3 regions of the Streptomyces fagopyri genome follow, and region 3 is predicted to be linked to each of the others. Evidence: riboswitches for the same ligand, from Rfam matches in the RefSeq annotation. Region 3 holds a riboswitch; each other region holds the start of a gene.

Region 1 (10,090 bases), 8.7 Mb from region 3:
TCACCTTCCTGTCCGACGCCCGCGCCGATCCCGACACCGACCCCGCACCACACGCTCGTGAACGACGTCCTCACCCGGCGCGGCGAGGTCACGACCGTCGAGCAGCGGCCCCGCGCCCTCGACACCGGTTCGTGAACGGGCCGGTGGGGACCGGCCGGTTCGTGAACGGGCCGGTGGGGACCGGCGCTCGCGGACGACCGCCCGCGGGAGCGGCGGACGTGGCCGGGGCGGACCGAGCCGGTGGTCCGCCCCGGCCACGCCGGTCTCAGGAGACCGGCGGTGCCAGGTCGCCCCGGACCTCACGGGCGGCCGCCACCAGGTTCTCCAGTGCCGCCCGCACCTCCGGCCAGGCACGGGTCTTCAGGCCGCAGTCGGGATTGACCCACAGCCGCTCGGGCGGGATCGCCTCCAGGCCGGTACGCAGCAGTTCCGCGGCCTCCTGTGCGCTCGGTACGCGGGGTGAGTGGATGTCGTACACACCGGGTCCGGCCTCACGCGGATAGCCGTGACCGGCGAGTTCGCGGGCGACCTGCATGTGGGACCGGGCCGCCTCCAGGCTGATGACGTCCGCGTCGAGGTCGTCGATGGCCTGCACGATGTCGCCGAACTCCGCGTAGCACATGTGGGTGTGGATCTGGGTGTCCGGCCGGACGCCGCCGGTGGTGAGCCGGAACGCCTCGGTGGCCCAGTCCAGGTAGGCGGGGCGGTCGGCGGCGCGCAGGGGCAGTGTCTCGCGCAGCGCGGGTTCGTCGACCTGGATGACCGGGGTCCCGGCCGCCTCCAGGTCGTCGACCTCGTCGCGCAGGGCCAGGGCGACCTGGCGGGCGGTGTCGCCAAGGGGCTGGTCGTCACGGACGAAGGACCACGCGAGCATGGTCACCGGTCCGGTGAGCATCCCCTTGACCGGCCTGGCGGTGAGCGACTGGGCGTACGTCGTCCAGCGCACGGTCATCGGTCCGGGCCGTGAGATGTCGCCGGCCAGGACCGGCGGGCGGACGTAGCGGGTGCCGTACGACTGGACCCACCCGTGCCGCGTGGCGAGGTAACCCGTCAGCTGTTCGGCGAAGTACTGCACCATGTCGTTGCGTTCGGGTTCGCCGTGCACCAGTACGTCGAGACCGGCCTCCTCCTGGAAGGAGATCACCTGTCGGATCTCGTTCCTGACGCGCTCCTCGTACCCGTCGACGTCGATCCGGCGGCTCCGCAGGTCGGCGCGGGCCGTGCGCACGCGCGCGGTCTGCGGGAACGACCCGATGGTGGTGGTCGGCAGCAGCGGCAGACCGAGGCGGGCGCGCTGGGCGCCGGCCCGCTCTGCGTACGGCAGGGAGCGGTGGCCGTCGGCGTCGGTGACCGCGGCCGTCCTGGCCCGTACGGCGCTGTCACGGGTGATCGCGGAGGCCGCACGGGACGCGAGGTCGGCCCGGTTGGCGGCCAGTTCGGCGGCGATGGTGTCGGTTCCCCGGGCGAGGCCCCTGGCGAGGACGGAGATCTCCGCCGTCTTCTGGCGGGCGAAGGCGAGCCAGCGCAGGATCTGCGGGTCGATGTCCCGCTCGACGGACGCGTCGAGCGGAACGTGCACGAGCGAGCAGGAGGCGGAGACGTCCACCCGGCCGGCGAGCCCGAGCAGGGTGCCGAGGGTGCCGAGCGACCTCTCCAGGTCGGCGACCCAGATGTTGCGGCCGTCGACCACGCCGGCCACCAGGCGCTTTCCGGGTAGTCCGCCGACGGCGGCCAGGGCGTCGAGGTTGGCGGCCGCCGCGCCGGTGAAGTCCATGGCGAGACCGTCCACCGGCGCCTTGGCCAGGACGGGCAGCGCGTCGCCGAGCCGGTCGAAGTAGGAGGCGATCAGCAGCTTCGGCCGGTCGGTCAGCGTGCCGAGACCGCGGTAGGCACGTGCGGTGGCGTCGAGTTCGGCCTGCGTACGGTCCTGGACTAGGGCGGGCTCGTCGAGCTGCACCCAGTCGGCTCCCGCCGCGCGCAGGTCGGCGAGCACCTCGGCGTACACGGGCAGCAGCCGGTCCAGCAGGGTCAGCGGCTCGAAGTCCGCGGCGACCCCGGGGGCCGGCTTGGCCAGCAGGAGATAGGTGACCGGACCGACGAGGACCGGCCGGGCCGCGAGACCGAGGGCGATCGCCTCCCTGAGTTGCCCGACCTGCTGGGCGGAGTCCGTCCTGAACACCGTGTCCGGACCCAACTCCGGCACCAGGTAGTGATAGTTGGTGTCGAACCACTTGGTCATCTCCAGCGGCGCCACGTCCTGGGTGCCGCGCGCCATCGCGAAGTACCCGTCGAGCGGGTCGGCTTCGACGGCCTTGCGGTGCCGCTCGGGGACGGCACCGACCATGACACTGGTGTCGAGGACGTGGTCGTAGTACGAGAAGTCGCCGGTGGGCACCTCGTGGATGCCGGACTCCGCCAGGTCCCGCCAGTTCGACCGGCGCAGTCCGGAGGCGGTCTCCCGGAGGGCGTCGGCGGTGGTCCGGCCCTTCCAGTAGCCCTCGATCGCCTTCTTCAGCTCACGGTCCGGACCTTGGCGGGGGTAGCCGTACACGGTGGCCCGTGCTGCCGCGGCTGCGGGCTTGGCTGTCACGGAAATCTCCTTCGCGAGATGTCTCCCTGAGATCCCGGCGACGGGACGTGAGCGCGAAGGGGTGACGAACCGGCCGGGATCCGCCCGCGCCGCGAGGCGCGGCCGTCCGCCGGTATGTACGCCGACCCGCCCACGAGGTCACCGGGATGTCCGCGCGCGAACGGTCGCGCGCGGGCAACGGGCAGGTCTTCGGACTCGCGGGCACGGATTCCCCGAAGGGCGTCCACCTACTGGCCGTCGCTTCCCGGACCCGGTCGGACCCAGTGCGTATGACGGCGTTCGTTCCCACTCACCGCTGCGGGGCAGTCCCGGATTCCCACCGGGTTCCCTCTTACGACGCATCCCGCCTGGCGGACGGGGCGAACCAGCTGCACCGACCACCCTAGGGTGCGACGCGGTCCCGTGGAGGGAGCGGCTCACATCGCGGACGGTGACATGGGACACCGGCCGCGGTGCCCGCTCCCCGGCAGGGCGTGACCAGGGGCCCGCACGGGCGGGCGCCGTGTCCGCCTCGGGGACACGGTGCCGGGTCCCGTCGTGGACGGGCCGTGCGGCGCCGGGTCAGTTCACCGCGCCGCCGAACACGCCCAGGATGCGCTCCGCCGCCAGCGTGGCCGTCACATCCCCGTCCCTGACCTGCTGTTCGAGGGCGGGCGTGAGGGCTCGTACCGCAGGATCCGCGTGCAGCCGGCCGAGGAGCTCGTCGCGGACCATCGTCCAGGTCCAGTCGACCTGCTGGTCGCGGCGTTTGGCGGTGAGGCGGCCGGTCGAGTCCAGCAGGACGCGGTGCTGTTCGAGACGTTCCCAGACGGTGTCCAGGCCGGTCGACTCGCGGGCGCTGCAACTCAGCACGGGGGGAGTCCAGGCCGCGTCCACCGGGTGCATCAGACGAAGGGCGCCCGCCAACTCCCGTGCCGCGGAACGCGCGTCGCGCTCGTGCGGTCCGTCCGCCTTGTTCACGGTGATCACGTCCGCGAGCTCCAGGACCCCCTTCTTGATGCCCTGCAACTGGTCGCCGGTGCGGGCCAGCGTGAGCAGCAGGAAGGAGTCGACCATGTTCGCCACCGCGGTCTCCGACTGGCCGACGCCGACCGTCTCCACCAGGATCACGTCGTAGCCCGCGGCCTCCATCACCACCATCGACTCGCGCGTCGCCTTCGCCACCCCGCCGAGGGTGCCCGCGGTGGGGGAGGGACGTACGAAGGCGGCGGGGTCCACCGCCAGACGCTCCATACGGGTCTTGTCACCCAGGATCGAACCGCCCGTACGGCTCGACGAGGGGTCGACGGCGAGCACCGCGACCCGGTGCCCGAGCGAGGTGAGCATCGTGCCGAGGGCGTCGATGAAGGTCGACTTGCCCACACCGGGCACTCCGGTGATGCCGATGCGCCGGGCCCTGCCGCCGTGTGGCAGCAACTGGGTCAGCAGGGCCTGCGCCAGGGGACGGTGGTCGGCCCGGGTCGACTCGACGAGGGTGATGGCCCGTGCGATATACGCACGCTTCCCGTCGAGCACGCCCTTCACATAGGAGTCGAGGTCGATCGCCATGGGCCTCAGCCGTGTCCGAGACCGGTGGCCAGCCGTTCCACCAGGTCGTACGCCGCGTCCGGGATCACCGTGCCCGGCGGGAAGACGGCCGCCGCGCCCATCTCCAGCAGGGTCGGCACGTCCTGAGGCGGAATCACCCCGCCCACCACGATCATGATGTCCTCGCGCCCCTCCTCGGCCAGTTGCTCGCGCAGCGCCGGGACCAGGGTGAGGTGTCCGGCGGCCAGCGAGGACACCCCGACGATGTGCACGTCGGCCTCGACGGCCTGCCGTGCCACCTCGGCCGGGGTCTGGAACAGCGGGCCGACGTCCACGTCGAAGCCGAGGTCGGCGAAGGCGGTGGCGATGACCTTCTGCCCGCGGTCATGCCCGTCCTGGCCCATCTTGGCCACCAGGATGCGCGGCCGGCGGCCCTCGGACTGCTCGAAGGCGTCCACCCGTGTGCGGGTGCGCTCCACGGACGGCGACTCGCCTGCTTCGTTGCGGTACACACCCGAGATCGTACGGATCTGACTCGAATGCCGCCCGTAGACCTTCTCCAGAGCGTCGGAGATCTCACCGACGGTGGCCTTGGCGCGCGCCGCGTTCACCGCCAGCTCCAGCAGGTTGCCGGTGCCCTCGGCGGCCGCCGTCAGCGCGCGCAGCGAATCCTGGCACGCGGACTCGTCACGCTCCGCGCGCAGCCGCCGCAGCTTCTCGATCTGCTGAGTCCGCACGGAGGAGTTGTCGACCTTGAGGACGTCGATCTGTTCGTCGGTGTCGACCCGGTACTTGTTGACGCCGATGACCGGCTGGCGGCCCGAGTCGATCCGCGCCTGGGTGCGGGCCGCGGCCTCCTCCACGCGCAGCTTCGGGATGCCCGCGTCGATGGCCTGCGCCATGCCGCCCGCCGCCTCGACCTCCTCGATGTGCTGCCAGGCCCGGCGCGCCAGGTCGTACGTCAGCTTCTCCACGTACGCGCTGCCGCCCCACGGGTCGATCACCCGTGTCGTGCCCGACTCCTGCTGGATCAGGAGCTGGGTGTTGCGGGCGATGCGCGCCGAGAAGTCGGTGGGCAGGGCGAGCGCCTCGTCGAGGGCGTTGGTGTGCAGCGACTGGGTGTGGCCCTGGGTGGCGGCCATCGCCTCCACGCAGGTGCGCGTCACGTTGTTGAACACGTCCTGCGCGGTCAGCGACCAGCCCGAGGTCTGCGAATGCGTGCGCAGGGAGAGGGACTTGGCGTTCTGCGGGTCGAACTGTTCGACCAGCTTGGCCCACAGCAGCCGGGCGGCCCGCATCTTCGCGATCTCCATGAAGAAGTTCATGCCGATCGCCCAGAAGAACGAGAGCCGGGGGGCGAACGCGTCCACGTCCAGCCCGGCCTCCAGCCCTGCCCGCAGGTACTCCACGCCGTCCGCGAGGGTGTAGGCCAGCTCCAGGTCGGCCGTCGCGCCCGCCTCCTGGATGTGGTACCCGGAGATGGAGATGGAGTTGTAGCGCGGCATCCGCTGGGAGGTGTAGGCGAAGATGTCCGAGATGATCCGCATCGACGGCTTCGGCGGATAGATGTAGGTGTTGCGGACCATGAACTCCTTGAGGATGTCGTTCTGGATGGTCCCGGCCAGCTTCTCGGGCGGAACGCCCTGCTCCTCGGCGGCCACGATGTACAGCGCGAGCACGGGCAGTACCGCGCCGTTCATCGTCATCGACACCGTCATCTTGTCCAGCGGAATGCCGTCGAAGAGCTGCCGCATGTCGTAGATCGAGTCGATGGCGACGCCCGCCATGCCGACGTCACCCGTCACCCGGGGGTGGTCGCTGTCGTAACCGCGGTGGGTCGGCAGGTCGAAGGCGACGGACAGGCCCTTCTGGCCGGCCGCCAGATTCCGCCGGTAGAACGCGTTGGACTCCTCGGCGGTGGAGAAGCCGGCGTACTGGCGGATGGTCCAGGGCTGGTTGACGTACATCGTCGGGTACGGGCCGCGCAGATACGGCGCGACGCCCGGGTAGGTGCCCAGGAAGTCCAGGCCCTCCAGGTCACGGCCGGTGTACAGCGGCTTGACCGCGATGGCCTCGGGCGTCTCCCAGAGCAGGTCGTCGCCTCCGGAAGCCCCCTTCACGGCGGCGCGCCACTCGTCGGCGCCGCCCTCGGCGGTGGGCGTCCCCAGTTCGATCCCGGAGAAGTCGGGGATTCCCATCAGGACACTCCCATACGGTCGAGGGTGGTGGAGAGTACGTCCACGGCGTCGCAGCCCGCGAACACGTACGCGTCGACATCGGTGTACTGCCCGGGGCGCCCGGCGAGGAACACATGGTGCGCGCCCGCCGACCTGAGCACCTCGGCCGCCGCTGCGGCCTGCTCCTCGTACAGCGCGTCACTGGAACACAGGCAGACCTCGGTGGCACCGCCGGCGCGGAACGCCTCGGCGGTGGGCTCTCCGGTGACAGGCTCGATACCGCCCGCCTGGAAGAGGTTCGAGGCGAAGGTCGCGCGCGCGGTGTGGGCGGCTGCGGGGCCCAGGGTGGCCAGGAAGATCCGCGGCCGGCTGCCGGTGGCCGCGAGATGGGCGTCGGAGCGGGCGCGCAGCGACTCGTACGCCTCGTCGCGCCGTACGCGGGGGAGGCCTCCCGGCGGCGGCTCGGGCGCCGGTTCGCGTTCCACGAGGCGCTCCGCGAGGTGCGGGAACTCGCTGACACCGGTGATGGGTTCGCGCCGTTTCGCGAGCTTCGCGCTGCGCGCGGCCCAGGTTCTGGCCAGGTCCTCGCCCACCCGGCCCGAGCGCAGCGCGGCGGCCTGGCCGCCCGAGCGTTCGATCTGCTGGAAGAACTCCCAGCCGGCGTGGGCCAGTTCGTCGGTGAGTCGCTCCACGTACCAGGACCCGCCCGCCGGGTCGATCACCCGGGCCAGATGCGACTCCTCGACCAGGATCGTCGAGGTGTTGCGGGCGACGCGCCGCGCGAACGCGTCCGGCACACCGAGCGCGTCGTCGAAGGGGAGCACGGTGACCGCGTCGGCGCCGCCCACTCCGGCGGCCAGCGTGGCGACCGTGGTGCGCAGCATGTTCACCCAAGGGTCGCGTCGCGACATCATCACCGGTGAGGTCACGGCGTGCTGGAGCTGCGCGCCGGGAGCCCCGCAGACCTCGGCGACCCGCGCCCAGAGCCTGCGCGCGGCCCGCAGCTTGGCGATGGTCAGGAACTGGTCGGCGGTGGCCGCGTAGCGGAACTCCAGCTGGCCGGAGGCGAGTTCGACGGGCATCCCGGCCGCGGTCAGCTCGCGGAGATAGGCGACGCCGGTGGCGAGTGAGCAGCCCAGTTCCTGCGCGGCCGAGCTGCCGGCCTCGTGGTACGGCAGCGCGTCCACGGTGAGCGCCCGCAGTCCCGGGTACTCGGCGGCACAGCGCCGCGCGAGCCCGGTCACCGGTCCGACGTCGAACCCCTTCCCCGTACGGGCCTCATGGCCCAACGGGTCGGCGCCGAGGTTTCCGCGCACGTCCCCTGGCGCGACGCCGCGCTTCTCGTAGAGCGCGAGCAACTCCCTTGCCGCGGCATCGGTTTCGTGCCCGGCGTCCAGGACGACGGGCGCCAGGTCGAGATAGACGCCGTCCAGAAGTCCGGGGAGTGACGACACCGGGATGCCGCGCTCGCCGACGAGCAGCCAGAGCGAGGTGACGCCGTTCTCCAGGTCCGCGAGCACCGCGCCGTCCTTGACCGCCGCGTGCCGCTGCCGTACGTCCCAGCCGCCGGTGGTGTTCCCCTCGGCGCGGCCTCCGCGTACGAAGGGAGCGAAGCCGGGGAAGCCGGGATCGGGCGCGGAGTCGAGCGCGGTGTACAGGGGGCGGGTCGTGAGCCCGTCCTCCACCGAGGTGGACAGGGCGTCTTCGGCCGCTGAGCCCGAGACTTCCTTGCCCGACTTGCGCAGAACGCCTGCCACGAGGCGCTGCCACTGCTCATGAGTCGCGTCAGGAAACTCGGCGGCCAGCGAAAACTCGTCGTCAGGCAGGACCGTCATGCTCGGATGCTAGGGCAGACCTACAAAGGTGCAGCAGAGGGCACGGCTGTGACCTAGCACTCTTCTCATATCTTTTGGCCGTTCGGCCGGTTCTCCGCCACGGGAACACCTCCGCGTCGGACAATGCCGGGTGCCTCGCGGCCCGCGGAGGCCCGAAGGCGGCGGCGCCGCCCGCCGGAGGGCGGGGCGCGGGCGCGCCGGGGCCGGAAGAAGGCGCGTGCCGCCGTGTTCTGACGGAAGGTCATCGCAGGCGCCCCGCCCTTGCGCGGCAACGGCGAAGCCGCGAGGTGGGTGGCCTGCTCCGGAGGGCACGGCCGGGGAACGGGGAGCCCTCACGAGTCGGGTTGTCCGTGAAGATGCGGGTGTCGACCGGCATGATCATCTTTCGACCGGGATCGCCGTCGAGGGCGTGGCGGGGCCGACCGAGGTCGCAGGGCCCGGCGGGGGATCGTCGCCGTGGGTGACCAGGGGTGTGACCAGGGTCGCCGGCCTGCTGTGACTTCTCCCACCCCCTCTTGCCCCAGCAAGAAAGGCAAACCTAAGTTCTGTGGCATGGCTTCACATAACCCCCCACATCCGCACGGCCCGGACGAGGCCGCCGGCCGGCCCACGCCCGAAGCCGGACGACCTGAGCACCCCGAGCTGGTGGACTTCGCCGTCGACCTCACCTCGCAGGAGGTGCTCCGGCAGGTCCACGTTCTGGACGCGCTCGGCGCCGACTGGAGCCCGGTCGAGGCACTGCGCGGCGAGGAGGCGGCCTACGACCTCCTGTACTCCGGCCTCGACGACGAGCAGCGACGGGTGTACGACGAACTCGTCGCGGCCGGTGTGCTGCCCCGGCGAGGCGGCGGCCATGCTGCCGCTTGACCCGCAGGCGGACCTCGGGCGCCGTGCGTGGGTGGCCTGTCCGAACTGCGACGACAGCCGCGGCTGCGAGCCGTGCGAGCAGCGGCGCTCGTGCTCCGCGCACTGGCGCTACCTGCTCACCAACACCGGCAGTCTGCTCCACCTCCAGTGCCCGTCGTGCACGCATGTCTGGGTGCACGAGAGCGGCTTCGGCGCCACGCGGTCCCTGTGGAACCGCGTCACCGGCGGCGGTCCGCGGAGCTGACGCCCGGGCCCGGTCGACCGGTCGTCCCGGCCGGCTCCCGCACGGGGCCGCCCGAGGAGCCGCCGGGCGGCGCGTCCGTCCCGCCGTCGCCGCGGACACCCGGCCCTCGCGGCCCCTCCGGCCCCTCCGGGCCCGCCGCGCACCGGCGGCCCGCCGGTCGTCGGGGACGCGTCGGCCCAGTGACGTCGAGACACTCGTACGCGGCCCGCACCCGGCCTGCGGGCCCCTCGGACCCCGGGTGGCGGGATCGATCAGGAATCGAGAAGCCCGGACCCGCCGGCCGCGGCTACCGTGACGGTCATGGACGTCACCCTTCCCGGGGGATTCCTCCGGCACGGCACGTCGGCCGGGTGCCGCCGGGACACCCCGGCGGCACTGCGTACGGCCGGGGTCCGGAGCCCATGGGGGCGTACGGCCGGGGTCCGGAGCCCATGGGTCGGAGCTGGAGCGTGCCGGCCGTAGTGCCCGAAGGTGGTTGGATCGAGCCGGGCGTCGACGACCGGGACCGTGAGCGCGGCCCCGCGCAACAGATGGAGACACGATGAGCAAGGTCACGAGGACGGGCACGCAGGCGCCTGCGCCACACGGTGCCGACAGCCACGACCTGATCCGCGTGCTCGGCGCGCGTGTGAACAACCTCAAGGACGTCAGCGTCGAGATCCCCAAGCGTCGGCTGACCGTGTTCACCGGAGTCTCCGGCTCGGGCAAGAGCTCCCTGGTGTTCGGCACGATCGCCGCCGAGTCGCAGCGGCTGATCAACGAGACCTACAGCTCCTTCGTGCAGGGCTTCATGCCGACGCTGGCACGGCCCGAGGTCGACGTACTCGAAGGCCTGACCACCGCGATCATC
Region 2 (10,090 bases), 3.4 Mb from region 3:
CTCCTCCGGCCTGCGCGCGCCCGCACTGATCGCGTTCGTGAAGGACACCCTGATCTACATCGTGATCGCGGTGGCCATCATCTACATCCCGATCAAGCTGGGCGGGTTCGACGAGATCTTCCACTCGGCGAGCGAGAAGTACGCCGCGGCCGGCGCGGGCGGGATCGTACCGGCCCAGGCCGGGCAGTGGACCTACGCCACCCTGGCGCTCGGCTCCGCGCTCGCCCTGTTCATGTACCCGCACTCGATCACCGCGACGCTGTCCAGCCGCAGCCGTGAGGTGATCCGCCGCAACACCACGATCCTGCCCCTCTACTCCCTGATGCTGGGCCTGCTCGCCCTGCTCGGTTTCATGGCGATCGCCGCCGGGGTGAAGGTCACCAACGGCCAGCTCGCCATCCCGCAGCTCTTCGAGGACATGTTCCCGGACTGGTTCGCCGGTGTGGCCTTCGCGGCGATCGGCATCGGAGCCCTCGTCCCCGCGGCCATCATGTCCATCGCGGCCGCGAACCTCTTCACCCGCAACATCTACAAGGACTTCATCAAGCCGGACGCGACCCCGCAGCAGGAGACGAAGGTCTCCAAGCTGGTCTCGCTCCTGGTGAAGGTGGGCGCGCTGGTCTTCGTCCTGACGATGGACAAGACGGTCGCCATCAACTTCCAGCTCCTGGGCGGCATCTGGATCCTGCAGACCTTCCCGGCGCTGGTCGGCGGTCTGTTCACGCGCTGGTTCCACCGCTGGGCGCTGCTCGGGGGCTGGGCGGTCGGCATGCTCTACGGCACGCTCGCCGCCTACGGGGTCGCCTCGCCGACACAGAAGCACTTCGGCGGCAGCTCGAAGGAGATCCCCGGGATCGGGGAGATCGGCTACCTCGGCCTGACGGCGTTCGTCATGAACGTGGTGGTCTCCGTCGTCCTCACCTTCGTCCTGCGCGCCTTCAAGGCCCCGGACGGCGTGGACGAGACGTCACCGCAGGACTACACGGCGGACGCCGGCGACCCGGGAGTCAAGGTCGAACTGCCGCCCGCCACCGCGGAGGCGGGCCACTAGGCCCCGCCCGGCGGGAGCGGCCGGACCGGGCGCACGACAGCGGCACACGCGGCGGGCCGCCGGAGAGAAATCCGGCGGCCCGTCGCCGTACGTCTGCCGCACACTCTCCGCATGGACATCGTCATCAGGCCGGCGCGGCCGCGGGAGTACCCCGGCGTCGGCGAGATCACCGTGCGGGCCTATCTCGGGGACGGGCTGCTCGACTACGGGGAGAGCGACCCGTATCTCGGAGCGCTGCGGGACGTCGCGAGGCGGGCCGCCGCGGCCGAGGTGCTCGTCGCGGTCGAGGGCGAACGGATACTCGGCGCCGTGACCTTCGTCCCGCGGGGCGGCCCCATGGCCGACGTCGCGGGGCCCGGTGAGGCCGAGATCCGGATGCTCGCCGTCGCGCGCGAGGCCCGCGGCCGGGGTGCGGGCACCGCTCTCGTGGGCGCCTGCGTCGACCGCGCACGGGCCACCGGGGGCTGTACGCGCGTGGTGCTGTCCACCCAGCGCACCATGCGCACCGCCCACCGGCTCTACGAGCGCCTCGGCTTCACCCGCGCTCCGGAGCGCGACTGGAACCCGGTTCCGCACCTCGACGACATCCTCCTCCTCACCTACGAGTTGGCCCTCAGCCACACTCCGTAGCGCGCTCCCAAGCCGACACGGCACAACATGTGGTGGTGCTTCCTCAGCCCGGCACTAGATGTATGCTCATGCTCGCTGTCGTCGCAGGGGAATCCGGTGCGAATCCGGAACTGTCCCGCAACGGTGTACTTGTGCGCATTCGCGCACTGGCTTCAGTCCGAGGACCTGCCGACAGCGTGCCCCGGGCCGGCCGGCCCGGGCGCCTACGACGTCCGAGCCTCGTGGAATGGGCCGGTGGACGCACGCGTACCCGTCACGGAGTCGCGTGTCCCGCTGCCCTCCGCCAGGCCCCGTGCCGAGCGAGGGAGTGCCCCAAGTGACCATCGCGCCAGCCGACCCGGTTTCAGTTTCCGCCCAGCGGGCCCCGGTGGAAGCGGAGTCCGCGCAGCGGGCCCCGGTGGAGACGGACGGTCCCGGTACCACGTTGCTGCGTACCTTGACCGACTTCACCGCCGACCTCCCCGGCGCCGACCCCGGCCGGGTCGCCGCCGCCGCGCTGCGCGGCCGGTCCACGCACGCGGACGAGGCGGAGCTGCGCGAGCTGGCCACCGAGGCGGCCGCGGGCCTCATCTCCGAGGACCCCGTGTACTCGCGGCTGGCCGCCAGGCTGCTGACGGTCGGCATCGCCGAGGAGGCCGCCTCGCAGGGCGTCACGACGTTCTCCGAGTCCATCACCACGGGCCGGCGCGAGGGCCTGATCGCCGACCGCACGGCCGACTTCGTCGACCTGCACGCGGCCCGCCTGGACGCGCTGATCGACACCGCGGGCGACGACCGCTTCGGCTACTTCGGCCTGCGTACCCTGCACAGCCGCTACCTGCTCCGGCACCCGATCACCCGCAAGGTCGTCGAGACCCCCCAGCACTTCATGCTCCGGGTGGCGTCCGGCCTCGCGGAGGACGACACGGCCCGGTCCGTCGACGAAGTGGCCGCGCTCTACGGCCTGATGAGCCGCCTGGACTACCTCCCCTCCTCCCCCACGCTCTTCAACTCCGGTACGCGGCACCCCCAGATGTCGTCCTGCTACCTCCTCGACTCCCCGCTGGACGAGCTGGACTCCATCTACGACCGCTACCACCAGGTCGCGCGCCTGTCGAAGCACGCGGGCGGCATCGGCCTGTCCTACTCCCGCATCCGCTCGCGCGGTTCGCTGATCCGGGGCACGAACGGGCACTCCAACGGCATCGTCCCGTTCCTGAAGACCCTCGACGCGTCGGTCGCCGCGGTGAACCAGGGCGGCCGGCGCAAGGGCGCCGCCGCGGTCTACCTGGAGACCTGGCACTCCGACATCGAGGAGTTCCTGGAGCTGCGGGACAACACCGGTGAGGACGCCCGCCGTACGCACAACCTGAACCTGGCGCACTGGATCCCGGACGAGTTCATGCGCCGGGTCGACAGCGACGCGCCGTGGTCCCTCTTCTCGCCCTCCGAGGTGCCCGAGCTGGTCGACCTGTGGGGCGCCGAGTTCGACGCGGCCTACCGCGCGGCGGAGGCGAAGGGCCTGGCGAAGAAGACCATCCCGGCCCGCGACCTCTACGGGCGCATGATGCGCACCCTGGCGCAGACCGGCAACGGCTGGATGACCTTCAAGGACGCCGCCAACCGCACGGCCAACCAGACGGCGGAGCCGGGCCACACCGTGCACTCCTCGAACCTGTGCACCGAGATCCTGGAGGTCACGGACGACGGGGAGACGGCCGTCTGCAACCTCGGCTCGGTCAACCTCGGCGCGTTCGTCGACACGGCGGCCGGCGACATCGACTGGGAACGGCTGGACGAGACGGTCCGCACCGCCGTCACCTTCCTCGACCGCGTCGTCGACATCAACTTCTATCCGACCGAGCAGGCGGGCCGGTCGAACGCGAAGTGGCGCCCGGTCGGCCTCGGCGCGATGGGTCTCCAGGACGTCTTCTTCAAGCTGCGGCTGCCCTTCGACTCGCCCGCCGCCCGCGCGCTGTCCACCCGTATCGCCGAGCGCGTCATGCTCGCCGCCTACGAGGCCTCCGCCGACCTGGCCGAGCGGAGCGGCCCGCTGCCGGCCTGGGAGAAGACCCGCACCGCCCGCGGTGTGCTGCACCCCGACCACTTCGACGTCGAGCTGAACTGGCCGGAGCGCTGGGCGGCGCTGCGCGAGCGCGTCGCCGCGGTCGGCATGCGCAACTCGCTCCTGCTCGCCATCGCGCCCACCGCGACGATCGCGTCCATCGCGGGCGTGTACGAGTGCATCGAGCCGCAGGTCTCCAACCTCTTCAAGCGCGAGACGCTGTCCGGTGAGTTCCTCCAGGTCAACTCCTACCTGGTGGCCGAGCTGAAGAAGCTCGGCATGTGGGACGCGCAGACCCGGGAGGCGCTGCGCGAGTCGGGTGGCTCGGTGCAGGGCTTCACCTGGGTCCCGCGGGAGGTCCGCGACCTGTACCGCACGGCGTGGGAGATCCCGCAGCGCGGTCTCATCGACATGGCCGCGGCCCGCACCCCGTTCCTGGACCAGGCCCAGTCGCTGAACCTGTTCCTGGAGACGCCGACCATCGGCAAGCTCTCCTCGATGTACGCGTACGCCTGGAAGTCCGGCCTGAAGACGACGTACTACCTGCGCTCGCGTCCGGCGACCCGCATCGCTCGCGCCGCCCAGGCGCAGGCGAGGCCCGAGAACACCATCCCCCTCCAGCAGGTCGCCGACCCCGACGCCGTCGCCTGCTCCCTTGAGAACCCCGAGTCCTGCGAGGCCTGTCAGTGATGTCCACCCCGAACAGCGAGAAGAACCTGCTCGACCCGGGCTTCGAACTCACCCTGCGTCCCATGCGCTACCCGGACTTCTACGAGCGCTACCGGGACGCCATCAAGAACACCTGGACCGTCGAGGAGGTCGACCTCCACTCGGACGTCGCCGACCTGGCGAAGCTGTCCGAGGGCGAGCAGCACATGATCGGCCGGCTGGTCGCGTTCTTCGCGACGGGCGACTCGATCGTGGCGAACAACCTGGTCCTGACGCTGTACAAGCACATCAACTCCCCCGAGGCGCGCCTGTACCTCTCGCGCCAGCTGTTCGAGGAGGCCGTGCACGTCCAGTTCTATCTGACCCTCCTGGACACCTATCTGCCCGACCCCGAGGACAGGACGGCGGCCTTCGCGGCCGTCGAGAACATCCCGTCCATCAGGGAGAAGGCCGAGTTCTGCTTCAAGTGGATGGACTCGGTGGAGAAGCTGGACCGCCTGGAGACCAAGGCCGACCGGCGCCGCTTCCTGCTGAACCTCATCTGCTTCGCCGCGTGCATCGAGGGTCTGTTCTTCTACGGTGCCTTCGCCTACGTCTACTGGTTCCGCAGCCGGGGTCTGCTGCACGGTCTGGCGACGGGCACCAACTGGGTGTTCCGCGACGAGACGATGCACATGTCCTTCGCCTTCGAGGTGGTCGACACCGTCCGCAAGGAGGAGCCCGAGCTCTTCGACGACCAGCTCCGGCAGCAGGTCACCGACATGCTGCGGGAAGCCGTCGAGGCCGAGCTGCAGTTCGGGCGCGACCTGTGCGGTGAAGGACTGCCGGGCATGAACACCGAGTCGATGCGCCAGTATCTGGAGTGCGTCGCCGACCAGCGCCTCCAGCGGCTCGGCTTCGCCCCGGTCTACGGCTCCGAGAACCCCTTCTCCTTCATGGAGCTCCAGGGCGTCCAGGAGCTGACCAACTTCTTCGAGCGCCGTCCCTCGGCGTACCAGGTCGCCGTGGAGGGCTCGGTCGGCTTCGACGAGGAGTTCTGACCGCTTCCGCAACGGGACCTCTGCCGACGGAGCCGGGCCGCGCACGCGGCCCGGCTTCGTCACGTCCGCCCCCAGCCACGCCAATCCCCTTTCCAATCCCCGCCTATGGAGCGGCAAAGTTCTTCGGGCGTGACTGTTCGTGTGCCGTCCGTGCCGGTTAGGTTCTGGCCGTCCCGCCGTGTCACGCACCGTGGCATTCCGGAACGATCACTGTGTCATGCCCACGACAAAGCTGTGCGTGCATCACGCTACGCGCGTCACGGGCCCGCACCTCAGCTCAGCGCCGCGAACCCCACTTCCGGCTGTGGAACCGCGTACGGCCCCACCCGGGCCGGCGCGGCACCGGCCTCAAACCGATGGAGGCAGCACTCCCATGAGTGACACACGCTCCAGCAGGCCCGCCCGGCGGTTGCGAAGACTCCTGACCACCGCCGTCCCCGCCCTCGCGCTCACCGTCGCCGGTCTCATGGCGGCCCCGGCCGCCGGTGCCCAGACCGCGCCCGCCACCGGACACACCTCCCGCGTGACCCAGAACGCGAAGGCACTGACCGCCCCCGCCGCCCAGGCCGTCCACGCGACGGGCAGGGCGGGCCAGAAGGTGCCGACCACCCGTCTGTGCGGCGCCCCGACGCCCGGTCACGCGGCCTGCTTCGCCCAGCGCCGCACCGACATCAAGCAGAAACTGGCCGCCGCGGTCACCTCCGACGCCGCCGCCGCGGTGTCCGGTCTCAGCCCGGCCAACCTGCACAGCGCCTACGGCCTGCCCTCGACGGGCGGTTCGGGCCTGACGGTCGCCGTGGTCGACGCCTACAACGACCCCAACGCCGAGTCGGACCTCGCCACCTACCGCTCGCAGTTCGGCCTGTCGGCCTGCACCAAGGCCAACGGCTGCTTCAAGCAGGTCAGCCAGACCGGCTCGACCACCTCGCTGCCGACGAACGACAGCGGCTGGGCCGGCGAGGAAGCGCTCGACATCGACATGGTCAGCGCCGTCTGCCCGAACTGCAACATCATCCTCGTGGAGGCCACGTCACCCACCGACGCCAACCTCGGCACCGCCGAGAACGAGGCCGTCGCGCTGGGCGCGAAGTTCGTGTCCAACAGCTGGGGCGGCAGCGAGTCGTCCTCCCAGACCGGCGAGGACACCTCGTACTTCAAGCACCCCGGCGTCGCGATCACCGTCTCCTCCGGTGACGAGGCCTACGGCGCCGAGTACCCGGCGACCTCCCAGTACGTGACCGCCGTGGGCGGCACCGCGCTGTCCACGTCCTCCGGCACCCGCGGCTGGACCGAGTCCGTGTGGAAGACCAGCAGCACCGAGGGCACCGGCTCCGGCTGCTCCGCCTACGACCCCAAGCCGGCCTGGCAGACCGACACCGGGTGCGCCAAGCGCATGGAGGCCGATGTCTCCGCGGTCGCCGACCCCGCCACCGGCGTGGCCGTCTACGACACCTACGGCGGCTCCGGCTGGGCGGTCTACGGCGGTACGAGCGCCTCGGCGCCGATCATCGCGGGTGTGTACGCGCTGGCCGGCACCCCGGGCAGCGCCGACTACCCGGCGAAGTACCCCTACTCCCACACGTCGAGCCTGTACGACGTGACCAGCGGCAACAACGGTTCGTGCAGCACCTCGTACTTCTGCACCGCGACCACCGGCTACGACGGCCCGACCGGCTGGGGCACCCCCCACGGCACCGCCGCCTTCACCTCCGGCACCAGCACCGGCAACACGGTGACGGTCACCGCTCCGGGCAACCAGTCCACCGCCACCGGCGGCTCCGTCGGTCTGCAGATCTCGGCGAGCGACAGCGCGGGCGCGACCCTCACCTACAGCGCGAGCGGCCTGCCGACCGGGCTGTCGATCAACAGCTCCACCGGGCTGATCTCCGGCACCGCGAGCACCGCCGGCACCTACAGCACCACCGTCACCGCGACCGACAGCACCGGCGCCTCCGGCTCGGCGTCCTTCACCTGGACGGTGTCCTCGGGCGGCGGGGGCACCTGCTCCTCGGCGCAGCTGCTCGGCAACCCGGGCTTCGAGTCGGGCAACACCACCTGGACCGCCTCCAGCGGCGTCATCACCAACGACACCGGTGAGGCCGCGCACGCCGGTTCCTACAAGGCCTGGCTCGACGGCTACGGCTCCACCCACACCGACACCCTCTCCCAGTCGGTGACGATCCCCGCCGGCTGCAAGGCCTCCTTCACCTTCTACCTGCACATCGACACCGCGGAGACCACCACCACCAGCGCCTACGACAAGCTGACGGTCACCGCCGGATCGACGACCCTGGCGTCGTACTCCAACCTCAACAAGGCCACCGGGTACGCGCAGAAGACCTTCGACCTGTCCTCGTTCGCCGGCTCCACCGTCACCCTGAAGTTCAGCGGCGCGGAGGACTCCTCGCTCCAGACCAGCTTCGTCCTCGACGACACCGCCGTCACGACCAGCTGAGCAGTACGGGACCCCGGCCGCCGTCGCGGCCGGGGTCCCGCCCGTCCGGTGGGGATCCTGATGCGCGGGTGACACGTCCAAGCGGCAAGGAGGTCACCCCATGCGCCCTACGAACCCCCACCCTGTCCTCGCCCTCGCCGCCCTCGCCGCCCTGGCCTCGCTGCTCACGGGCTGCGGCACACAGGGCACGGCCGACGCGGGAGGCGGCGGCACCGTGTCGCCGTCCCCCACCAAGCACCCCCAGGACTGCGGCACGGCGCCCGCGGAGCTCGGCGCCGCCGACGCCGGCCGCACGTACTGCCTCGCGACGGGCGGGGTGCTGCGCCTCTCCCTGGACGGCACCGCCGCGCGGCCCTGGACGCCCGTCAAGGCCGACGGCGACGGGCTGGAGGCCGCCAACAGCGGGATCGTCCTCCAGCCGGGCGACGCCTCCGCGGCCTTCCGGGCGGTCTCGGCGGGGACGGTACGGCTCACCTCGTCGCGCCCGCTGTGCGCCACCGAGCCGCACCGGATGTCGTGCAAGGGCCTCCAGGAGTGGACGGTCACCGTGCGAGTGACGAAGCCCTGATCTGACGGTCCACGCGCCGCTCGTGCGCGAGCCCGACCAGCGACGGGAGCGCCACCACGGCGAGGACGGCGAGGACGAGGAGGATGGCGACGAGGTTGTCCGCGAATGTGTTCATGAACAGTACTGTCGCGCCTTTCGCTCCTTACCGTCAGTGGCAGCACTGCCGTACACCCTCGAATTCCTGCCAACTCTGAGGCACACTGGACGGCATGCTGAAGAACGTGGCCGCCGTTCTCCTCGACGGAGTGCACCCCTTCGAACTCGGCGTGATCTGCGAGGTGTTCGGCATCGACCGCAGCGACGACGGGCTGCCCGTGTACGACTTCGCGGTCGCCTCCGCCGAGGGCCCGACCCTGAACACGCACGCGGGGTTCTCGCTGCGCACGGAACACGGCCTGGAGCGGCTGGAGTCGGCCGACCTGATCGCCCTGCCGGCCGGGAACTCCTACGCCTCACGCTCCTACCCGCCCGAACTGCTCGCCGCGCTGCGCCGCGGGGTCGACCGGGGCGCCCGGGTGCTCAGCGTCTGCGCCGGCGTCTTCGTGCTCGGCGCGGCCGGCCTGCTGGACGGTCGGCGCTGCGCCGTGCACTGGCGCCACGCGGACGAACTCGCCCGGCAGTACCCCCGCACGACCGTCGAGCCGGACGTGCTGTACGTGGACGCGGACCCGGTGATCACCTCGGCCGGCACGGCCGCGGGCATCGACGCCTGCCTCCACATCGTCCGCAAGGAGCAGGGCCCGGAGGTCGCCAACGCCATCGCGCGGCGCATGGTGGTGCCCCCGCACCGGGACGGCGGACAGGCCCAGTACATCGAACGCCCGCTGCCCCGTTCCACCTGCGACACGGTCGGCGAGGTGCTGGTGTGGATGGAGCGCCACCTCGACGAGGAGGTGACCGTCGAACAGCTCGCCGCCCGTGCCCACATGTCCCCGCGCACCTTCGCGCGCCGCTTCCAGCAGGAGACCGGCACCACGCCGTACCGCTGGATCCTGCGTCAGCGGGTGCTGCTGGCGCAGGAGTTGCTGGAGGCGACGGACGAGACGATGGACGCGATCGCGGACCGCACCGGGTTCGGCACCGCGGCCGCGCTGCGCCACCAGTTCGTGCGGAGTCTGGGGACGACCCCGCAGGCGTACCGGCGCACGTTCAGGGTCCCGGGGGCCGCCTGACCGCGCACCGGTACGGACGCGTGCCGTCACACACGGTCAGTGCGGCACGGTCAGCGCGGCAGGGTCCTCAGCAGCAGCCGGTGCGGCCGCAGCGTGATGCCGACGCGGGTCGCGTCGTTCGACTCCGACGCCTTCTCCAGGCGCCACCGGGACGCCACCGTCGCCGTGATCAGGCTGAGCTGCGCCATCGAGAAGTGGTCGCTCGGGCACTTCCGGTTGCCCACACTGAAGGGGCTCATGGCGTACTTCGGAACGTCCTTGGCGCGTTCCGGAAGCCAGCGGTCGGGGTCGAAATCCAGGTGCCGGTCGTACGACCGCGGGTCACGCTGGATCGCGTACGGGCTGTAGACGATGTCGGCACCGGCCGGAATCCGATAGCCGCCGAGCTCCGTCTCGGTCACCGCACGCCGCGTCAGAATCCAAACCGCTGGACGCAGCCTCATCGCTTCGACGACGACATT
Region 3 (10,090 bases):
AGCTGATCGGGGGTGATTTTCGGCCGACCCTCGGTGCCCTCGACGTTGGTGCCGCCGAAGATCCACAGGTCGACGCTGCCGGGCTTCGGCTTGTAGAGCATCGCTCCGAGCTGGCTGTACTGCCAGTCGCGGGATCCGGGGTCGGCGTGCCAGTACGACCAGTACGCGGAGGCGGGCGGGGTCAGAACACAGCTGTCCTCGCCCGCCGTCGGGTACTGCTTTCCCCCCTTGTATCCGCTGTAGCCGATGCGGCAGATGAAGGCCGGGCCGTCGTGCCCGGTGCCGGTGGTGCGCCAGCCGCCCTGGTTGAGCAGCTCGTACCCGGTCGTCGGCGTCGTGCCGCAGGAGCGCAGGATGGGACCGCCCCAGTGGCTGAAGTCGACAGCCAGGACCGTTCCCGACGAGGCGGTGCAGCGGCCCATGGGCTGCGGGTCCGCGGCGGCCGGGGCGCCGGTCGCACCGAGGGCGGCGACGGCGAGCCCCAGCGCGGCCGCTGCGCGGGCCACCGTACGGGCAATGGACGACGAGATCACGGGCGACCTCCCATGTCGGCACGGCGGCGGGCGGCGACGACGGTGCGCCAGCCGGCGAGAACGAGGATCAGGGCGATGCCGGCCAGCGCGCTGACCTGGGCACCGGTGGAGGCGAGCACGCCGCCCCCCGTGCCCCCGGTGCCACCGGCGGAGCCGGCCGTGTCCCCCGGGGTGATGATCTCCGGGAGGCTGCCGCTGGGACTTGGGGTGGGCTGCGCGGACGTGCCGCTGAGGTCGCGTACCAGGACACCGAAGGAGATGCCCGTCGCACCGCCGACGGCTTGGGTGGAGGCCCGCAGGTCGGATCCGCGCTGGCCGTCCTTGGCCACGTTGAAGCCGCCGTCGGCGTTCTGCTGTCCGGCGAGGAACTTGCGCGCCTCGGTGATCTCGGCACGGTAGGACTCGGCATCCAGGGACAGTCCCTGCACCGCGAGCGCGGCCGAGTTCACCGAGTCGCCCGCGGCGCCGGGGAAGCCTCCGCCGGCCAGCTGCTTCGAGGCGATCCAGTCGAGGGCCTTGTCCACGGCCTTGTCCGCCGTGTCTCCGCCGACCAGGTCCAGGGTCATGGCGGCCATGACGGTGGAGTCCACGTCGAAGTCGTTCGTGGACGGGATCAGGCTCGGCCAGGCGCCGTTGTCGTGCTGAAGGCTCTCCAGGTAGGCGATCGGTTCCTCGGCTGCCGTCTTCTCGCCGGCGCGGAGCTGCGCCATCACGGCGAGGGACTGGGAGAACACCGAAGGGGCGTAGGTGTAGGCGCCCTTGGCGGCACAGGAACGGTCGGGCGCGGTGCTCGGCTTCGTGCAGACGGCCCTGTCCAAGGCGTCGATGAGGTCCTGTCCGCCGAAGTCGCGCGGGTCACGGCCCACCGCCTCGGCGAGGAGAGCGGTCTTCCCGATGGATCCGCCCGCCGCGTAGGGGGTGCCGCTGCCGGTCCAGTCCTGCACCGTGCGGCCCTCGCCGTCCTTGCCGCCCTTGTCGAGGAAGTCGACGATGCCGCGCAGCTTGGCGTTGTTCAGGCCGGTGGCGGCGAGCGCGTAGGCACCGTCGATGGTCAGCCCGAAGTCCGCGCGGGAGGAGCCGGTTCCGGTGGTGTAGTACTGGCCCTGCCGGAGGTTGGCGGCGCTGGTGAGGTAGGCGACGCCCTTCTTCAGGTCGGGGCCGTCACCTGGCGCCGGGCCGGTGGGCTGCTGGGAGGTGGGGGGTTCGCTGGTGGGCGGCTCGGTGGGGTCGCTGCTCTTGGTGGTGAGGGTGACCAGGCTGGTGCCCGCCCCGGCGAGGACCGCAGGCGGGGTCGGGTAGAGGGCGGGGTCGGTGGCTCCCTCCTCGAACCCGAAACCACCGCCGACGAGTTGCTGCCGCGACAGCCAGCCGACCGCCGAGTCGGCGCGGCCGGTGTCACCGAGGGCCCGCAGTGCCTGGGCGGCGTAGGCGGTCGCGGCGACGCTGCCGGTGGTGGCGCCGGTGTAGCCGGGGAACGAGCCGTCCTCGCGCTGGGCCTTCTTCAGGTATACGCGGGCTTCGGCGACTTCGTCATCGTGACCACCGGCCTTCTGCAGGACGAGCGCCACGAGACCGGTGGTGGCCGGGTCTCCGTCGCAGTACTCGCCGGGCCGGATGAGGATGCTGGTGACGCCGCCGTCCTTGCACTGGACCTGGGTGAGGCGTTCGACGGTGTCGGCCGGGGGCGTCACGCCGGCGCGCAGCAGGGCCAGAACGGACAGGGCCTGGCCGTCGGCATAGGTCGCGTTGCGGAAGTCTCCCTTTGCGGTGCAGCCCGGGGTGGCTTCACCGGATTCGGGGCCCGCGGCGCAGACGTTCTTCTTCAGGTCGCCGATCAGGTCGTGGCCGCCGAAGCCGGTCGGGTCCTGGCCGGTGATCTCGGCGAGGAGGGCGAGTCGGGCGGCGGCGGTGGCGTCGGGGGCCTCGTCCTTGCCCGCGAGGTAGGCGTAATCATCGGTGTGGGCGGCGAGGAACGCCGCGATCTTGCTGACGGTTGCGTCTTTCCTGTCGGCGGCGGCCAGGGCGTACGCCGTCTCCGTGGTGAGCAGGTGGTTCGGCGTGTCGGCGCCGTCGTCGACGATGCGCTCACCGTCGACGAGACTGCCCTTCAGCCATGCGCCGGCCGCCGCCAGGTCGACGTCGCCCGGGGCGCCGGTGGGCGTGTTCCCCGGGTCCGGGGTGTCGGTGCCGCCGGCGCGTACGTCGTCCGGAGTGAACGTGGGCTGTCCGGTGCTGCCGCCGATGTCGGTGCCGCCGTACACCCAGGCGTCGACGTCTCCGTCCCCCAGCTTGCGGTCCATCGCGCCGTACTGGCTGTAGGTCCAGTCGTCCTGTCCCGGGGAGGCGGTCCAGTACGACCAGTAGGCGGTGGCCGGTGGGGTGAGGACGCAGTCGTCCTTGTCCGGAGTCGGATACTGGGTGCCGGAGTTGAAGGAACCGGCGCCGATGCGGCAGATGAAGGCCGGGCCGTCGTGCTCGGTCCCGGTCGTATTGAAGCCGCCCTCGTGCAGCAGGTCGTAGCCGGTCGTCGGGGTGGTGTCGCAACCGCGTTCCACCGGTCCGCCGAAGGGACCGAAGTCGACGGCGACGACGGCGCCCTTGGTCGCGGTGCAGTCCCCGAGAGGATCCGCCGCCGCGGGAGACACCATGAGGAAGGTCAACCCGGAGGCCGCGAGCACGAGCAGTGCCGTCGCTGCGGACAGCACGGGTATGCGTCTCTTCCCCGAACGCCGGTCTGTGCGCTTGTCGGTCCCCACCACGGCCCCCGGCCCCTTGTCGTGTGCCGGCAAGGATTCCGAGCGTGGTCAAAGGCTCTCACCGAACACGGTGTCACCGCGGTGAGAGCTGGTCGAACCACGCCGTAGTCCTCGACGGCGTTTGTCCCTGAACATCAGGCTCCAGGTGTTCCGGCTCGCCCGGTCGTTGCCGGGCCTACGGTTGCGGGTCAGCGCCGGCGTTCGACCGGCTTCCCCTGGAGTTGAGTACGTATCAGCCGGAATTGAACACCGAGTCAAAGAGAGCGTCAAGGTGGAGGCACCGGATTGCGCACGGTGCCCGGAGGCTCGGCCCGAGTGTGTCTGGCGGGTGGCGGGCCCGTCGGGTAGCGTCCTGCGCTGCCATGTGGGGGAACCTGGTGCGAATCCGGGGCTGACGCGCAACGGTGTGGGACGGCGAGGGGCCGTTCCGAGCCCGAACACCCATACGGCGAGCTCTTTTTGGAAGCCGATCCACGCGTTTGGACGGCGGCCCGAACCCGCCGCTTCCTCAGTGGTTCACGCGGGGCCGGCCGGCGTCCCTCATCCCAGGAGCAGGCCATGTCCCGTCATGTGAAAATCCGTCGTGCCACGCTCACGACGGCCGCCGCCCTCGGCGCCCTCGTCCTCACCGCTCTTCCCGCGGCGGCGACGTCGACCCCCGCTCAGATCGCCACATCGAAGACGAACGGTGTGACGTATCTCAAGTCGCTCCAGGCCGCGGATGGTTCGTACGCGGGGTCCGGATTGTCCAACGAGTGGGCCTTCAGCGCCTTCGCCAGCGCCGGAACCGCGGCGGTGGATGTGACGCCGGGCGGCGACGCAAGCAAGAACGCGAGAACCGTCTACCGGAACCTGTTGGCGACCTCCGCGTGGCCGTCGGCCACCCCCGTAGTGACCGACTACGAGCGGGCCACCCTGAACGGATACGCGGCAGGCATCGACCCGGCCCGCGTCTCCGCCTCCCGTAACCTGGTCGCCGACATCTACAGCTATTGGCAGACCGCGGAGGCCGGCTACTTCGGTCCGTCCGCCAACTTCAACGGAACCGTCTTCGCGGCCCTGGCCCTCAACGGCGCCAAGACGCAGGCCGGTGGGCAGCGAATCCCCCAGTCCCTGCGCGACTCGATGATCGCCCGGCTGCGCGCCAACCAGCACAACGACGGCGGCTGGAACTACAGCAAGGCCGAAGGCAACGCGACCCAACTCGCCGCAACCAGCGACATCGACATGACCGGCGCCGCGATGGCCGCGCTGTGCGTCTCCGGGGTCCCCAACACGGACACCGACATCGTCCAGGCCAAGACGTTCCTCAAGGGCAAACTGGTCGCGGGCAGCGGCGCGTTCAACTCCATGTTCGGAGTCAACACGGACTCCAACGGCTGGGCCGTCTCGGGACTCAACGCCTGCGGCATCAACCCGCAGACCGGTGACTTCCTCACTTCCATGGGCAAGACACCCGTCGATTTCCTGATTGCCCAGCAGTTCAACCCGGGCGGCGGCTTCAAGTACCTGCCGAGTGACACGACCCCGTCGGCGTACGCGTCGGTCGACGGTCTGCGGGCCGTCGCGGGCGGCGGTTTCACCGCCACCCCGCCGACCCCCGTAACCTCGGGCGCACCGCAGTGGGTCGGCCAGAGCACCTTCACCTCGGGCACGGCGACGAAGCTGGCGCTGACCGTCGACGACGGCGCGGGCGGCCTCAAGGTGTGCTCGGTGTCCCTCACCCCTACCGGCACGACGACGACACTCGGCGCTGTGCTCGACGCCGCGACGAGCGCAGCCACACCCGCGGGCTGCGTCACGGGCGTGACGCCCTCATCCGGCACCGGCACGATCACCACGGTCAACGGCAAGGCCAACAGCGGCTCCAACACCTGGAAGGTCAGCGTCGACGGCTCCTCCTTCGCCGCGGCCACCCGCCAGCAGGTGATCAACGTCGGCGACACGATCGCGGTGCGCTGGGGCGCCTGACCGGTCCGATCGCGTCGGAACCGGCCGGAGGCGCCGACCAGGTGCTTCCGGCCGGCCCGGCCGTGTGGGTGCCATGCCGCACGGGGCGCCAAGCCCTCAATCGGCGCGGGACGCAGCACACGGCGGCGCACCGCCTACAGTCGCCGCATGCGTATCGTCTCCTTGCTGCCCGCCGCGACCGATATCGTCGCCGAACTGGGCCTGCTGGGAGCTCTGGTCGGCCGCACCCACGAATGCGACTGGCCACCGGAGGCGGTGGCGTCCATCCCGGTCGTGACCGGCGCCCGGTTCACCCCCGATGACCTCACCAGCCGCGAGATCTCGGAGGCCGTCGGCGGCTCGGCACACTCCGGATCCTCTCTCTACACGCTCGACACCGGAGCGCTCGCGGCACTGCGCCCCGACGTCCTGCTCACTCAGGACCTGTGTGCCGTGTGCGCCGTCTCCTACGAGAAGGTCAGCAGCGCCGTTCGCCTCCTCGACGCCGACACGCGTGTCCTGAGCCTGGAACCCCGCACCCTCCAGGACGTCCTGCGGTGCCTGGTCACCGTCGGCGACCTCCTCGGCGTCCGCGAGCGGGCCGAACGACACACGGCGGAGCTGTCGGCCCGGCTGGCCACGGTGGCCCGGCTGACCTCGGGCCGGCCGCGCCCCCGCGTCGTCGCCGTCGAATGGCTCGACCCGCTGTGGCCGGCGGGTCACTGGGTGCCGGAGCAGATCACCCATGCCGGCGGCGAACCGCTCCTGGCCTCACCGGGTGAACACACCAAGCCGATGACGTGGGACGACGTCCGGGCAGCGCATCCGGACGTCGTCCTCGTCATGCCCTGCGGGTCCGCACCCGAACGCACGCTGCGCGAATCCGATCTGCTCACCTCGCTGCCCGGATGGAGCGAACTGCCGGCCGTCCGGACCGGCAGGGTGTGGGTCCTGGACGGCCCCGCGTACTTCAACCGCCCCGGACCGCGCGTGGTCCGCGGGGTGGAGGTGCTGGCCCACGTACTGCACGGGGTGCGGGCCGGGGAGCCCGTGACAGCTGCCGAGGCCCGGCCTTTCTAGAGTGCCTTCCAGGTAAAGGCGACCTTGTCGCCGGCCTGAATCTCGAACTGGCAGCCGGCGACTGGGGTGGGAGTGCCGTTGACCGAGATGTTCCAGTACGCCGACGAGCCTCCGCTCACGTTCTTGATGGTGTCGACCGAGTAGTCGTCGAACGACGCGTAGGAGGTCACCAAGGCGCGACGTCCTGTTCGCGAGGTGGGAATGTGGCTCACCCACCTGAGCCAAAGGGCCTGGAGTTGTTGGCCGCGTCGTCTCAGGCGAGGACGTACTGTTCAGCGGCGTCCTGGACGGCGTGGGCGATGGTGCGGAGCTGCTGGACGAACCAGGGCTTGGCCGTTGTGCACGGAGGGCTGTCGTTGGGGAGTCGCCGTGTGAACTCCGCGTGGGCGGTGTCCTGTCGAAGCGTGGTCCCTCTCGACACGTCATGTGGCACTTACGGCTTGACCGACGAGGTGATCGGCGATCCGGCAGGGGCTGCGGAGTCCGGCACCCCCGCGTAGTCGGGCAGCTCGACGCCGTTGATCGCGCGCCCGACCAGCTCCGTGAACCATTCACCGGCGAAATCGGGGCGCGGCTCGGCGTCTGGCCCGGGGAGGTCGCGACTGCGGGCGTTCAACCGGCCGATCTCCTGGTTGGCCTCGACGAACGAGCGCATCCGCGCCTCGTAGCGGGCGAACCCGGCCTCGGGGTCCCATCCGGCAGCCGCCAGCTCTCCGGCCAGCAGGTAGGCACCGACCAGTGCCAGCCCGGTGCCCTGCCCGGACATCGGCGACGAGCTGAACGCCGCGTCCCCGAGCAACCCCACCCGTCCACTCGACCAGCGGTCCATCACCACCTGGGCGATCTGGTCGAGGTAGAAGTCCGGAGTGTCGTCCAGGTGCGCGAGGATGTCCGGGGTCAACCAGCCCAGGCCCGCCATCCGCTCCCGCAGCAGGACCTTCTGGGCCGCGACGTCACGGTGGTCGACGTCGAAGTCAGCCGAGGCGAAGTAGAACATGGCCATCGCCCGGGTAGCGTCCTGGATGGGCCGCAGGAGAGCGGAGCGCCCGGACTCCTGATCCTGGTACTCCAGCAGCCAGCGGTCCAGCCCGAACTCGTTGGGCACACTGTAGAAGGCCAGCGCGTGCCCGAGGTGGCGGAGGAACCGCTCATGCGGCCCGAAGACCATCGCTCGCAGCTCCGAGTGCAGCCCGTCTGCCCCGACCACCAAGTCGAAGCGCCGCCGGTTGCCGCCCGCGAAGACCACGTCGACCCCGTCCGCGTCCTGCGCGAGCTCGGCGATTCGGTCGCCGAAGACGTACTCGACGCCGTCGCGTGTGTCGTCGTAGAGCACCTGGGACAGGTCCCCGCGCAGGATCTCGATGTCCGCGATGAACCCGTCGCCACCGTCGTCGTCGGCACGGAAGGTCTCCAGCACATGCCCGTCCGCGTCCATGGTGTGGGCGCCGGCGGTGTCGGTGCACGCCGCGCGCACCGCCGGGTCCAACCCCATGCGCCCGATGACCTCCCTGGCGACCCCGCGCGCGTCCACCGCCTGCCCGCCGGGCCGCAGCTCGGGAGCCCGCTCCACCACGGTCACCTCGGCCCCCCACCGGCGCAGCCAGTGGGCCAGCGCGGGTCCCGCGATGCTCGCCCCCGCCACCAACACCCTGGGACCGCTCACCCGCGTCCCCTGCCCGCCCGTCCGGATCGCGTGCCCCTGGTCGGAGTCGTCGACGCTCATCACAACCTCCATCTGCATCCTCCCGCGCTGGAACGTCCCCAGCACAGGCCCACCGCTGTCGGTGTATCCAGCCGTATCGACCACGGATCCGCACGGAACTCATCGGTCACGGCAGACATCGATGAGAAACGCCAACTCCGATGAGACTCACATCTACCCAGACTGGTGCAAACCAGGGCTCGCCGGATCTGCGCATAACACAGTGAGACTCTGAAAGGGCCAGTGAGAACGGACACCCGGTGCGGCAGCGGCTCAGAAAGAGCGAGACAGAACAGCAGATGGCCAAGGTTGACTGAGACGCACGGCCGGATGGCTCTGATGGACCGAGATTGGCCCGCCTTCAGCGAGACAGGTCAGGGACCATCCCCGCGCGGGCGGGGTGCAGATCGCGAAGACCCTCACCCCGCTCTACGTCCAGGACCGTTCCCGCGCATGCGGGGATGGCCCGTCGTCACGGAAATGGACCGACAACGACGCAGACTGGCACTCTCCCGACGTGAGGTCTCACCCGACCTCCGGTGACACCTGCGTATCGCTGCCTTCCCTGCGCGAGTGCTCCAGTCCCTCAGCTTGTTCGGTGAAGGCGAGGCCCCGACCCCAACCCATGCCCGCCCGGCTCTCCCACCGTCGGCAGCCCGCAGTCCTGCGCGTTTCTCACTGCCTGGTGGCCACCCCCGCCAGCCGTGGCTGAAGTAGTCACCTCTCCACAGGAACAGCCCGCGCGTAGCTGAATCGTGGCTGCGCACCGGAGTCGTAGGCTGTCGCGCATGGAGCAGCGCGAGGTATTGCAGGGAGTCGTTGCCGTACTGACGGAAGCCCTCGAGAGGCGGCGCCTGGTCCGCGAAGGCCAGGAGCAGGACGACGAACCAGCATCTGGGATGATCTCGTCGCTCCTGACGGATCTGATGCCGAAGCTGGCGTTCGCTCCCGACGCGACCGTCCGCGACGTGACCATGGCCGTCAAGCGCGAGTGGTCACCGGCCATCGAGCAGATGGCAGCCGCATTCGCCCTGGCGTTCGTCACCCTCGCTGAGGCGCACGACGACGGCGCCGCGGATGTGTCGACTGCTGACATCCTGCGCGCACTGGCGCTGTACTTCGAGGAGTGACGCACAGGAATGCGGTCCCGACGCACCCCGGGGGGCCAAGGCGCCCGGACAAGAAGCTCAGGACCCGGTGGACTCCCCCGGGACTGCGACCCGGAACCTGCTAGTAGGCAGGGCGTACCTCGACGGCCCGTAGGACCGGCGCCGCACACTCAATCGCGTGGTTACCCAACTCTCTCCCCCCGCCCCCCGCGACCACATCCGCGAACCTCACGGCCTGCGCCTCGTTCAGCAGCGCCCAAGTGCGGTCGGCGTCGGCGGAGGCCGGGGAAAGGTCAGGGTGCGATCCGTCCAAGTGGTCGATGACGTCGGCTGTCCAGTCGGCGGCACGGTGGATACCAAAGCACCGATCTACTCACCCCGAACCGCAAAACGATGAGATGGGACCGCCTCGGCCGGCACCAAGACTCGCTCTCTCCCGGCTGAAGAACACCTGGCGCTGCTCGGCATCGCATGGCGCCACAACCTGGCCCTCATTGGACAACTCACGCTCCCACGCAGGTCAGCCTCCAGCCTTCGGAACCACGCGCCGCATCACATCGTTGGCCGCTGGGATCTCCCAGCCGCAGATCCTCAACCGTCAGACCGCCGATCGGCCTACGCCGAAGCCCTCGCACGGTCCCCATCAGCCAGGTGCCATCGCCCCACGGGACCGACCAACGGTCGCGCTGGTCGCGCTCAAGCTCCTCAAGGGAGAGGCCACGGTTCACAAGTCGAGTCACCTACCGATCGCCCTTCGCGGCCGGGCGCTGCGACGTCATCGGGCGAGCGGGAGGTGCCGACGCGGCCGGCCCGGCGGACGCCTCGACCGGAACGACGGGATCCACGTCAGGCACGGACAGGCCGACGGGTGTCTTCGCTACCTCCGATTGCGGTACCGCAGTCGGCGCCAGGTCCGGGGTCGAGAGGGTTTCGGTCTCGGGAGCCCGGAGTGGCGTGCGG

The links. A riboswitch is a leader RNA that binds a small molecule or an ion and turns the genes downstream of it on or off. The one in region 3 is predicted to bind cobalamin.
Region 1: it holds a riboswitch for cobalamin, as region 3 does, so the genes downstream of both, metE (5-methyltetrahydropteroyltriglutamate--homocysteine S-methyltransferase) here and GFH48_RS00065 (prenyltransferase/squalene oxidase repeat-containing protein) in region 3, are expected to answer to the same signal.
Region 2: it holds a riboswitch for cobalamin, as region 3 does, so the genes downstream of both, GFH48_RS14670 (ribonucleoside-diphosphate reductase subunit alpha) here and GFH48_RS00065 (prenyltransferase/squalene oxidase repeat-containing protein) in region 3, are expected to answer to the same signal.

The regions. Positions count from the first base shown of each region.
Region 1 covers NZ_CP045643.1:8,679,756-8,689,845, forward strand. Annotated here, with positions in the region: gene metE (5-methyltetrahydropteroyltriglutamate--homocysteine S-methyltransferase) at 266-2,590, opposite strand; cobalamin riboswitch at 2,754-2,974, opposite strand; gene meaB (methylmalonyl Co-A mutase-associated GTPase MeaB) at 3,152-4,138, opposite strand; gene scpA (methylmalonyl-CoA mutase) at 4,144-6,315, opposite strand; gene GFH48_RS37545 (methylmalonyl-CoA mutase subunit beta) at 6,315-8,129, opposite strand; gene GFH48_RS37550 (DUF6400 family protein) at 8,682-8,996, shown strand; gene GFH48_RS37555 (hypothetical protein) at 8,983-9,240, shown strand; gene GFH48_RS37560 (ATP-binding cassette domain-containing protein) at 9,782-10,090, shown strand, end outside.
Region 2 covers NZ_CP045643.1:3,443,913-3,454,002, forward strand. Annotated here, with positions in the region: gene mctP (monocarboxylate uptake permease MctP) at 1-1,051, shown strand, start outside; gene GFH48_RS14665 (GNAT family N-acetyltransferase) at 1,163-1,681, shown strand; cobalamin riboswitch at 1,744-1,868, shown strand; gene GFH48_RS14670 (ribonucleoside-diphosphate reductase subunit alpha) at 1,998-4,415, shown strand; gene GFH48_RS14675 (ribonucleotide-diphosphate reductase subunit beta) at 4,415-5,434, shown strand; gene GFH48_RS14680 (putative Ig domain-containing protein) at 5,808-7,889, shown strand; gene GFH48_RS14685 (hypothetical protein) at 7,990-8,457, shown strand; gene GFH48_RS38555 (hypothetical protein) at 8,432-8,572, opposite strand; gene GFH48_RS14690 (GlxA family transcriptional regulator) at 8,667-9,629, shown strand; gene GFH48_RS14695 (bifunctional albaflavenone monooxygenase/terpene synthase) at 9,680-10,090, opposite strand, start outside.
Region 3 covers NZ_CP045643.1:13,554-23,643, forward strand. Annotated here, with positions in the region: gene GFH48_RS00055 (hypothetical protein) at 1-533, opposite strand, end outside; gene GFH48_RS00060 (prenyltransferase/squalene oxidase repeat-containing protein) at 530-3,181, opposite strand; cobalamin riboswitch at 3,615-3,752, shown strand; gene GFH48_RS00065 (prenyltransferase/squalene oxidase repeat-containing protein) at 3,848-5,260, shown strand; gene GFH48_RS00070 (cobalamin-binding protein) at 5,408-6,319, shown strand; partial or broken gene GFH48_RS00075 (DUF4430 domain-containing protein) at 6,316-6,486, opposite strand; gene GFH48_RS00080 (hypothetical protein) at 6,573-6,740, opposite strand; gene GFH48_RS00085 (FAD-dependent monooxygenase) at 6,753-8,042, opposite strand; gene GFH48_RS00090 (hypothetical protein) at 8,810-9,151, shown strand.